3 regions of the Pseudomonas sp. LRF_L74 genome follow, and region 3 is predicted to be linked to each of the others. Evidence: predicted binding sites of a transcription regulator. Region 3 holds the regulator's gene; each other region holds the start of a gene.
The links. Region 3 encodes sigma-54, which starts transcription at its own class of promoters, with help from an activator protein. Its sites were predicted from a motif close to ANTGGCATNNANNTTGCTNT; they were not measured.

Region 1 (3,186 bases), on a different contig from region 3:
AATATGTACCGACGGCATGAGAAAGCCCATCTCCTGGGAGAGCTTCTTGCGCACCCCCTTGATTCGCGCCAGCAATTGTCCACCCTGGTTGCGGTCGACCAGCGGGATCAGCCGGTAGCCCACCTCCAGGCCGACCATATCCACGGGCATCACGTCATCCCAGCCCAGTTCCTTGATTTCCTGGGCCTTCTGCGCCGGCAGCAGTTCCTGCTGGCGCTGGGTTTCTTCCTCGACCTGAATCTTGGCTTGATTCTTCTTGTGCCAGATCCAGTAGGCGCCGGCGGCGGCGGCCAGGCCCAGGCCAATGAACGGCACATGCGGCATACCGGGCACCAGGCCCATGGCGACCATGATCGCCGCGGAAACGGCCAGCGCCTTGGGTGAGGCAAACATCTGCCGGTTGACCTGCTGACCCATGTCCTCGGCGCTGGAGACACGGGTCACCATGATCGCCGCGGCGGTCGACAGCAGCAGCGACGGGATCTGTGCCACCAGGCCGTCACCGATGGTCAGCAACGAATAGATGCGGCCGGCCTCGGAGAAGCTCAGGCCGTGCTGCAGGATACCGATGGCCATGCCACCGAGCAGGTTGATGAACAGGATCAGCAGGCCGGCGATGGCGTCACCACGGACGAACTTGCTGGCACCGTCCATGGAGCCGTAGAAGTCCGCCTCCTGGGCGACCTCGACGCGACGGCGCTTGGCTTCGGTCTGGTCGATCAGGCCGGAGTTGAGGTCAGCGTCGATGGCCATCTGCTTGCCGGGCATGGCATCCAGGGTGAAACGGGCGCTCACCTCGGAAATACGCCCCGCGCCCTTGGTCACCACCACGAAGTTGATGATCATCAAGATGGCGAAGACCACGGCACCGACCACATAGTTGCCGCCGATCACCACCTCGCCGAAGGCCATGATCACCTTGCCCGCGGCGTCATGCCCTTCCTGGCCGTGCAGCAGCACGACACGGGTCGACGCGACGTTGAGCGCCAGGCGCAGCAGCGTGGATACCAGCAGGATCGTCGGGAATACGGCGAAGTCCAGTGGTCGCAAGGCATAGATGCTCACCAGCAGGACCACGATGGACAATGCGATGTTAAAGGTGAACAGCACGTCCAGCAGGAACGGCGGCACCGGCAGCATCATCATGCCCAGCATCACCAGCAATAGCAGCGGAACGCCAAAATTGCCGCGCCCAAGCCCAGCCAGGTTGGTGCGCATATTGCCGATGAGTTGATCGCGATTCACAGCCACTTGGATCCCCCGGAGCATTCAAAACTTTGACGCGAAACCGCGCCGTGACGGGGCAGGAGCAAGAATCCGGCCAACAGGTAAAACTGCGTTCAAGGGCAGCCGCAGCCGGAAGGCCGATCAACAGGGAGGACAACCAACGCCAGTTCAGACTTCCCAACACATCTGGAGAAATTCCCAGCATCGGGAAAGAATATTCGAAACCCGCATTTTCCCTACAGAATGAACGGAAATGCACACATGTATATCCACAATTTGACGAAAATATCTTTGTGAACCTCAGCCATGACCGAGTAGTCTACCTGCCTCCAGGCCCCTATCCAGGGCCTTCACTCCCAAGGAGATGCTCATGAAGAAATGGACCCTTGCCGCACTGCTCGCCTGCACCGCAGTCGGCGCACAGGCCGCCTCGTTGACCGTGGATGTAAACGAAGTCAGCGCCAACGGCATTGGCAAGAAAGTCGGCACCGTCAGCATCGAGCCCAGCGCCTATGGCCTGGTGTTTACGCCGAACCTGTCGGGCCTGAAGCCGGGTATCCATGGTTTTCACATCCATACCAACCCGAGCTGCGAGGCCGGCGAGAAGGAAGGCAAGCTATCGCCCGCCGAGATGGCGGGCGGCCATTGGGACCCGGATAAAACGGGTCGCCATGGCGCCCCCTGGGAAGACAACGCGCACAAGGGTGAGCTGCCAGCCCTGTACGTCACCGACGACGGCAAGGCTAGCCAACCGGTACTCGCACCGCGCCTGAAGTCGCTGGATGAAATCAAGGGCCATGCCCTGATGATCCACGCCGGTGGCGACAACCACTCCGACCATCCGCTGCCACTGGGCGGTGGTGGCACGCGTGCCGCTTGCGGCGTGATTCGCTGACCAGGCCCTAGCTTCAAGCAGCCAGAGCCGCTCCCGGCTCTGGCTTGAAGCTAAAAACCTACTCGTCCCGACGCAGATCCGGCGGAATCGGCAGGTCGCGTAGCGGCACGGGACGCTTGCCCTTGCCGGCGCGGAACTGCTTCAGCTGATACACATAGGCCAGTACCTGAGCCACTGCCAGGTACAGCCCCGCCGGGATCTCCCGATCGATTTCCGTGGAGTAGTAGACCGCCCGGGCCAAGGCGGGCGACTCCAGCAAGGTGATCTTGTGCTCCTGGGCGATCTCGCGGATCTTCAGCGCCAGGAAATCCCCGCCCTTGGCCAGCACCACCGGCGCCTTGCCCTGGGCCGGGTCGTATTTGAGGGCAACGGCGAAGTGGGTCGGGTTGGTAATCACTACATCGGCCTTGGGCACGGCCTGCATCATGCGGCGCTCGGCCATCTGTCGCTGCATCTGGCGAATCTTGCCCTTGACCTCCGGCTTGCCCTCGGAATCCTTGTATTCGTCCTTGACCTCCTGCTTGGTCATCATCAGCTTCTGCTTCGAATCCCATAGCTGGAACGGCACGTCGACCGCCGCGATAAGGATCAGCCCGCAGGCCAGCCACAAGGTGCTCTTACCGACGATCTGCGCACTGTGCATGATCGCCTTTTCCACCGGTTCCTTGGCGATCGCCAGGATGTCATTGGTGTCCGCCGATAGAACCGCCAAGGCCACCATCAGGATCAATACGAACTTCGCCAGTGCCTTGAGCAGTTCGGTCAGGGCATGCAGGGAAAACATGCGCTTGAGCCCGGACAGTGGATTCATCCGGCTGAACTTGGGCGCCAGCGCCTCCGCCGAGAACAACCAGCCGCCCAGGGAAATCGGCCCGGCAATCGAGGCGATCAGGAGCACGATGAGGAATGGTTGAAGGATGGTCGCCGCCATCTTGCCCGCCGACAACAGATACAACGCCATGCTGTCGTCACTCATCAGCACTTCGCGCGGCAGGCTGAAGCTCTCGCGCATGATCGCGATCAGGCCCTCTCCCATGGCAGCCCCGTACATCAACAAGGCAATG
Region 2 (3,186 bases), on a different contig from region 3:
GGGCGATATCGATGGAGTTGCCGTCTTCCATGATAATGCGTTGCAAGGCAGGTGTGTTTTTAACCACTTCATAAATACCGACACGACCCTTGTAGCCGCCCTTGCAGTTTTCGCAGCCTACCGGGCCATACAGCTTGAACTTGCCGATTTGCTCGGCAGGGAAGCCTTCCGCCAGCAGGGTTTCTTCCGGCACCTCGACAGGCTTTTTGCAGGTACTACAGAGCTTGCGCGCCAAGCGCTGGGCAATGATCAGGTTAACCGAGGTGGCGATATTGAACGAGGGCACGCCCATGTTGCGCAGACGGGTCAGCGTTTCCGAGGCGCTGTTGGTGTGCAGGGTGGACATGACCATGTGCCCGGTCTGCGCCGCCTTGATCGCAATCTCGGCGGTTTCCAGGTCGCGAATCTCGCCGACCATGATGATGTCCGGGTCCTGGCGTAGGAAGGCGCGCAGTGCCTGGGAGAAATCCATGCCCTGGCGCGGGTTGACGTTGACCTGGTTGATACCTTCCAGGTTGATTTCCACCGGGTCTTCCGCCGTGGAAATGTTCACGTCCGGGGTATTGAGAATGTTCAAGCCGGTATAAAGAGAAACCGTCTTTCCCGAGCCGGTGGGGCCGGTTACCAGAATCATCCCTTGCGGTTGTTGCAGGGCAGCCATGTACAGCGCCTTCTGCGATTCCTCATAACCCAGGGCGTCGATGCCCATCTGCGCACTGGTGGGGTCGAGAATCCGCATCACGATCTTCTCGCCCCAGAGCGTGGGCAAGGTATTGACCCGGAAGTCGATGGACTTGGATTTCGAGATTCTCATCTTGATCCGCCCGTCCTGAGGCTTGCGGCGCTCGGAAATGTCCAGGCCGGCCATGACCTTGAGGCGAGCGGAAATGCGCGGGGCTAATTGGATCGGTGGTTTGGCTACTTCATGCAGCATGCCGTCGGTACGGAAGCGTACCCGATAGGTTTTTTCATAAGGCTCGAAATGAAGGTCGGAGGAGCCGCCCTTGATCGCGTCCAGCAGCATCTTGTTGACGAAACGCACCACCGGCGCATCGTCGGCGTCACCGCCAATCGCGTCCTTCTTGTCGTCTTCATCGCCCGCAGCGGTCTCTACCCCATCCAGGTCGATATCGCCCATATCGCCGAAGTCATGCCCGGCACTCTCGAAGAGCTTTTCTATCGCGTCGCCAAGCTTGTCGTCCTCGACCAGCAGGGCTTCGGTGTTCAGGCCGGTGCTGAATTGAATGTCGGTGATGGCCTGCTGGTTGGATGGGTCAGAGATGCCGATGAACAGCTTGTTGCCGCGGCGGAACAGCGGTAGCGCGCGATGCTGGCGGACCAGTTTCTCCGAAACCAGGTCCTTGGGCAGGCTTTCCTTATCGACTGCAGCCAGATCCAGGTAAGCGATACCGAACTGGTCGGAACTGATCGACACCAGGTCGCGGCCTTTGACCAGTTTGTGCTGTACCAGATAGGTCACCAATGACAGCTTGTTGCGCTGGGCCTGTTGGTAAGCCTGCTGGGCGGTCTTTTCGTCGAGCAACTCGGCCAGCACCAGTTGCTTGGCCAGGCCGGTAAGGGCGATATCGTTCATAAGCGTGGTCTTTGTCCGCGTGACGTGCCCTTATAGCCTAGACAAAGGATGATTCCAAATGGACGTCTTTGATGTGACGCTGGTTGTCACTTTATGTCGGCAAGTCGCTTTCCTGAGTTCTTATAAGCTGTGATAACACCCGATACCATGGGCTTTATGAAGTTGGCATGCAGAATGCTAAGTGGATGCTAGGTCAACAGACCTTCATTCATAAATGGAGACTTCGCAGATGAAAGCTCAAATGCAAAAAGGTTTTACCCTTATCGAACTGATGATCGTTGTCGCGATCATCGGTATTCTGGCTGCTATCGCATTGCCGGCTTATCAAGATTACACCGTGCGTGCTCGTGTTTCTGAAGGCCTGATTCTGGCTTCTGCTGCGAAAACGACAATCGCTGAAAATGCTGCTAATGGTGCTTCTTCTCTGGACTTGGGTTGGACTGCTCCTGCATCCACAACCAACGTTGATTCAGTCGAAGTAGATGGAGAAACCGGTGTCATTACTGTGAAATATACTGCTGCTGCGAAAGAGGTTGAGTTGACACTGACTCCTAAGTCTGGCGATGACGCTATTGAAGCTGGTACTGTGCCTGATGATGCTATTACTTGGGCATGTGCTGTTGATTCAGCTGATAACGCTAAGTATGTTCCATCTGAATGCCGCAGCACCAGTGGTAGCGGTAGCTAATAGAAAAAGCTAAAAAAACCCGGCGATGCCGGGTTTTTTTATGATTGAAAACTAGGTGTTGTTAGATGAAATTTTTTTTAAAATTAAAATATTCGGGTTGGTATTTTTTTCTGTGCTTTTTGTTTTTAATATTAAGTTCGCCGTATTTTTTTTCGTATTTAGAGAGTAAGCGGTACGATGGGATTTATATTTTTTCAGGTTTTTTTCTGTTTTTTTTATCATTGTTTCCTTGGATAAGGATTAATTGCATATTGCTCCTTATGGTTGTTCCAGCCGCGGCTTTGGATAGTTGGTACTTGATTTCTTACGGGGTTAGGTGGGATGCAAATGTTGTTGGAGTTATGCTTGAGACTAATCGTCAGGAGTTATGGGAGTTTGTGCGTGGAATGTGGGTAATAGGAGGGGGTATAACTTTATATCTAGTTATGTTCTTTGTTGTTCTAAGTCTGCCGCGAGCTATTTGGACTGGTCGATTAAGGATTTATGTTTTTTTTCTGTCAGTCGGACTAATATTTATTCCACTGATTTTTTCTTTTGACCGATTTTATGAGGATAAGTCAGCCGTCCAAGACGTATTTGGGGATGGGCTTCGGGCCTGGATGTATCCCTACACCGATGCGTTCCCTTTCGATGTGGGTATACGTGTTTATTCCTATGTATCCCAAAAAGAAAATATTTCAAATGTTTCTAGTCTAAGGCAACATTTTTCTTGGCAACTAAGTGGCACCCGTAGGGAGAGAGAGGTCTACGTACTTTTTATTGGTGAAAGTAGTCGTCCGGATCGATGGGGCATTAATGGATACTATAGAAATACGACTCCAAGGTTACAGGATCGTAAAAATATAATGTTCTTGAGGGATGTAGTGTCGCCATATTCTGCGACTAGGTTATCTGTTCCATTGAT
Region 3 (3,186 bases):
TCATCCAGGAAGGCAACACCTTCGAAGGCGAGAAGATCGTCTATGACACCCAGCGCCAGATCGTCAACGCCGGCCGTGCCAACGGCTCGTCGGTGAGCACGCCACGCCCGCGTATCGACATGGTCATCCAACCGCGCAAGAAAACCGAACAGCAGCAGAAACAAGGGCAGTAATGGCGACCCTCAAAGCACAGCACCTGGCCAAGAGCTACAAGGGACGGCAAGTCGTTCGCGACGTCAGCCTGTCCATCGACAGCGGCCAGATAGTCGGCCTGCTCGGCCCCAATGGTGCGGGCAAGACCACCTGCTTCTACATGATCGTCGGCCTGGTCCAGGCCGACCAGGGCCGCGTGCTGATCGACAGCAACGACATCAGCCAGCAACCGATGCATGGCCGTGCTCGTGCGGGCATCGGCTACCTGCCACAGGAAGCCTCGATCTTCCGCAAGCTCAGCGTGGCCGACAACATCATGGCCATCCTGGAAACCCGCAAGGACCTGGACCGCGCCGGACGTAACGATGCCCTGGAAAGCCTACTGCAGGAATTCCACATCACTCACATCCGCGACAACCTCGGCATGAGCCTCTCCGGAGGCGAACGCCGCCGCGTGGAAATCGCCCGCGCCCTGGCCACCGAACCCAAGTTCATCCTGCTCGACGAACCCTTCGCCGGCGTCGATCCGATTTCGGTCGGCGATATCAAGCAGATCATTCATCACCTGAAAGCCAAGGGTATCGGCGTGCTGATCACCGATCACAACGTCCGCGAGACCCTGGACATCTGTGAAACCGCGTACATCGTCAACGACGGCCAGCTCATCGCGGAAGGCGACGCACAAAGCATTCTGGCCAACCAACTGGTCAAGGAAGTCTATCTGGGGCACGAGTTCCGCCTCTGACCCGGAACGCCCTCGCTACAAGGATGTTTGTCAAGCCTAGGCAAAGCCAGCGTTATCAGGCATATAATTTGCTTAATGACGGCGCCTCGGCGTCTTGTAGTGAGTGGCGCGATAGCGCCTGCAGATAAGGTGCAAGACTTCCTGCCATGAAACCCTCGCTAGTCCTCAAGATGGGCCAGCAGCTGACGATGACACCGCAGCTGCAACAAGCCATCCGCCTCCTCCAGCTTTCCACGCTGGACCTGCAACAGGAAATCCAGGAAGCCCTGGAGTCCAACCCCATGCTGGAACGTCAGGAGGAAGGGGAAGATTTCGACAACTCCGACCCGATGGCCGACAACGCCGAGCAGACCACCCAGCAGGCGCAGGAAACCAGCAATTTCCAGGAAACCACCGTCGCCACCAACGACAATGAAAGCACGGACGAAGGCGAGTGGCACGAGACCATTCCCAACGAGCTGCCTGTCGATACCGCCTGGGAAGACGTCTACCAGACCAGCGCCAGCAACCTGCCAAGCAACGATGACGACGAGTGGGACTTCACCACCCGCACTTCGGCGGGCGAGAGCCTGCAGACCCACCTGCTCTGGCAGCTCAACCTGGTCCCCATGTCAGATACCGACCGCCTGATCGGCGTCACCCTGATCGACTGCATCAATAACCAGGGCTATCTGGAAGAGAGCCTCGAAGAGATCGTCGCCTCCTTCGACCCCGAACTCGACATCGAACTCGACGAAGTCGAAGCCGTGTTGCGCCGCATCCAGCATTTCGAACCGGCCGGCGTCGGCGCACGCGACCTGGGCGAATGCCTGCTCCTGCAACTGCGCCAGCTCCCCGCCGACACGCCATGGCTGGCCGAGGCCCAGCGCCTGGCCAAGGACCATCTCGACCTGCTCGGCAGCCGCGACTACAGCCAGCTCATGCGCCGCATGAAACTCAAGGAAGACGAGCTGCGCCAGGTCATCGAACTGATCCAGAGCCTCAATCCGCGCCCCGGCTCGCAGATCGAAGCGAGCGAACCGGAGTACGTCGTGCCGGACGTGATCGTGCGCAAGCACAATGACCGCTGGCTGGTCGAATTGAACCAGGAAGCCGTACCGCGCCTACGCGTCAACGCCCAGTACGCCGGCTTCGTCAAACGCGCCGACTCCAGCGCCGACAACACCTTCATGCGCAACCAATTGCAGGAAGCGCGCTGGTTCATCAAGAGCCTGCAGAGCCGCAACGAGACCCTGATGAAGGTCGCGACACAGATCGTCGAGCACCAGCGCGGTTTCCTCGACTACGGCGACGAGGCGATGAAACCCCTGGTCCTGCATGACATCGCCGAGGCGGTGGGCATGCACGAGTCGACCATTTCGCGGGTCACCACGCAGAAATTCATGCACACCCCGCGTGGCATCTACGAACTGAAGTACTTCTTCTCCAGCCACGTCAGCACCGCCGAAGGGGGCGAATGCTCGTCCACCGCGATCCGCGCGATCATCAAAAAACTCGTCGGCGCGGAAAACGCGAAAAAGCCGTTGAGCGACAGCAAGATCGCTGGTTTACTGGAGGCACAGGGCATTCAGGTAGCACGTCGGACAGTCGCCAAATACCGGGAGTCCCTCGGCATAGCGCCCTCAAGCGAGCGCAAGCGATTGATGTGACGAGCCACACTGAGGGAAAGCGCGGCAGCCGATGCAGCCGCAAGGCTTCCCAGCCAGAGTGTTACGGCGGCAGGCCCGATAGCCTGTCTCTTATGCACGGCAACAAGGAGAAGCGGTATGCAAGTCAACATCAGTGGACATCAGCTGGATGTGACCGACGCCATGCGTGACTATGTCGGGGAGAAACTCAGCAGGCTGGAGCGCCATTTCGACAAGATCACCAGCGTCCAGGTGATCATGGAAGTCGAAAAGCTCAAGCAAAAAATCGAAGCGACACTGCACATCGCAGGGGGTGAAGTGGTCGCCAATGCTGAACATGAAGACATGTACGCCGCCATCGACCTGCTCACCGACAAACTCGACCGCCAACTGATCAAGCACAAGGAAAAACAGCTCGGTCGCCTGCAAGGCGCGGCTGCTCGCTGATACACCTAATCCCCAACATGATTCGACTTGAAAACATACTGACCGCCGGCCGCTCCCTCGTGAGCGTGCCGGGCGGCAGCAAGAAGCGCGTCCTCGAACAGATCGCCAATCTGGTTGCGCGCGATTTCGCCGATCTGGATGCCCAGGACATCTTCGAAAGCCTCATTGCCCGCGAGAAGCTCGGCTCGACCGGCTTCGGCAACGGCATCGCCA

Region 1: a site for sigma-54 is predicted at 1,307-1,326, ahead of flhA (flagellar biosynthesis protein FlhA). Genes of this name have one in related genera too.
Region 2: a site for sigma-54 is predicted at 1,756-1,775, ahead of ACSZPK_RS16155 (pilin). Genes of this name have one in related genera too.

The regions. Positions count from the first base shown of each region.
Region 1 is NZ_CBFFRH010000013.1:64,175-67,360, reverse strand. Features, by position in the region: gene flhA (flagellar biosynthesis protein FlhA) at 1-1,245, opposite strand, end outside; gene sodC (superoxide dismutase [Cu-Zn] SodC) at 1,598-2,122, shown strand; gene flhB (flagellar biosynthesis protein FlhB) at 2,181-3,186, opposite strand, start outside.
Region 2 is NZ_CBFFRH010000006.1:70,812-73,997, forward strand. Features, by position in the region: gene pilB (type IV-A pilus assembly ATPase PilB) at 1-1,594, opposite strand, end outside; gene ACSZPK_RS16155 (pilin) at 1,824-2,282, shown strand; gene ACSZPK_RS16160 (phosphoethanolamine transferase) at 2,348-3,186, shown strand, end outside.
Region 3 is NZ_CBFFRH010000004.1:224,193-227,378, forward strand. Features, by position in the region: gene lptA (lipopolysaccharide transport periplasmic protein LptA) at 1-173, shown strand, start outside; gene lptB (LPS export ABC transporter ATP-binding protein) at 173-898, shown strand; gene ACSZPK_RS12415 (RNA polymerase factor sigma-54) at 1,045-2,547, shown strand; gene hpf (ribosome hibernation-promoting factor, HPF/YfiA family) at 2,665-2,973, shown strand; gene ptsN (PTS IIA-like nitrogen regulatory protein PtsN) at 2,991-3,186, shown strand, end outside.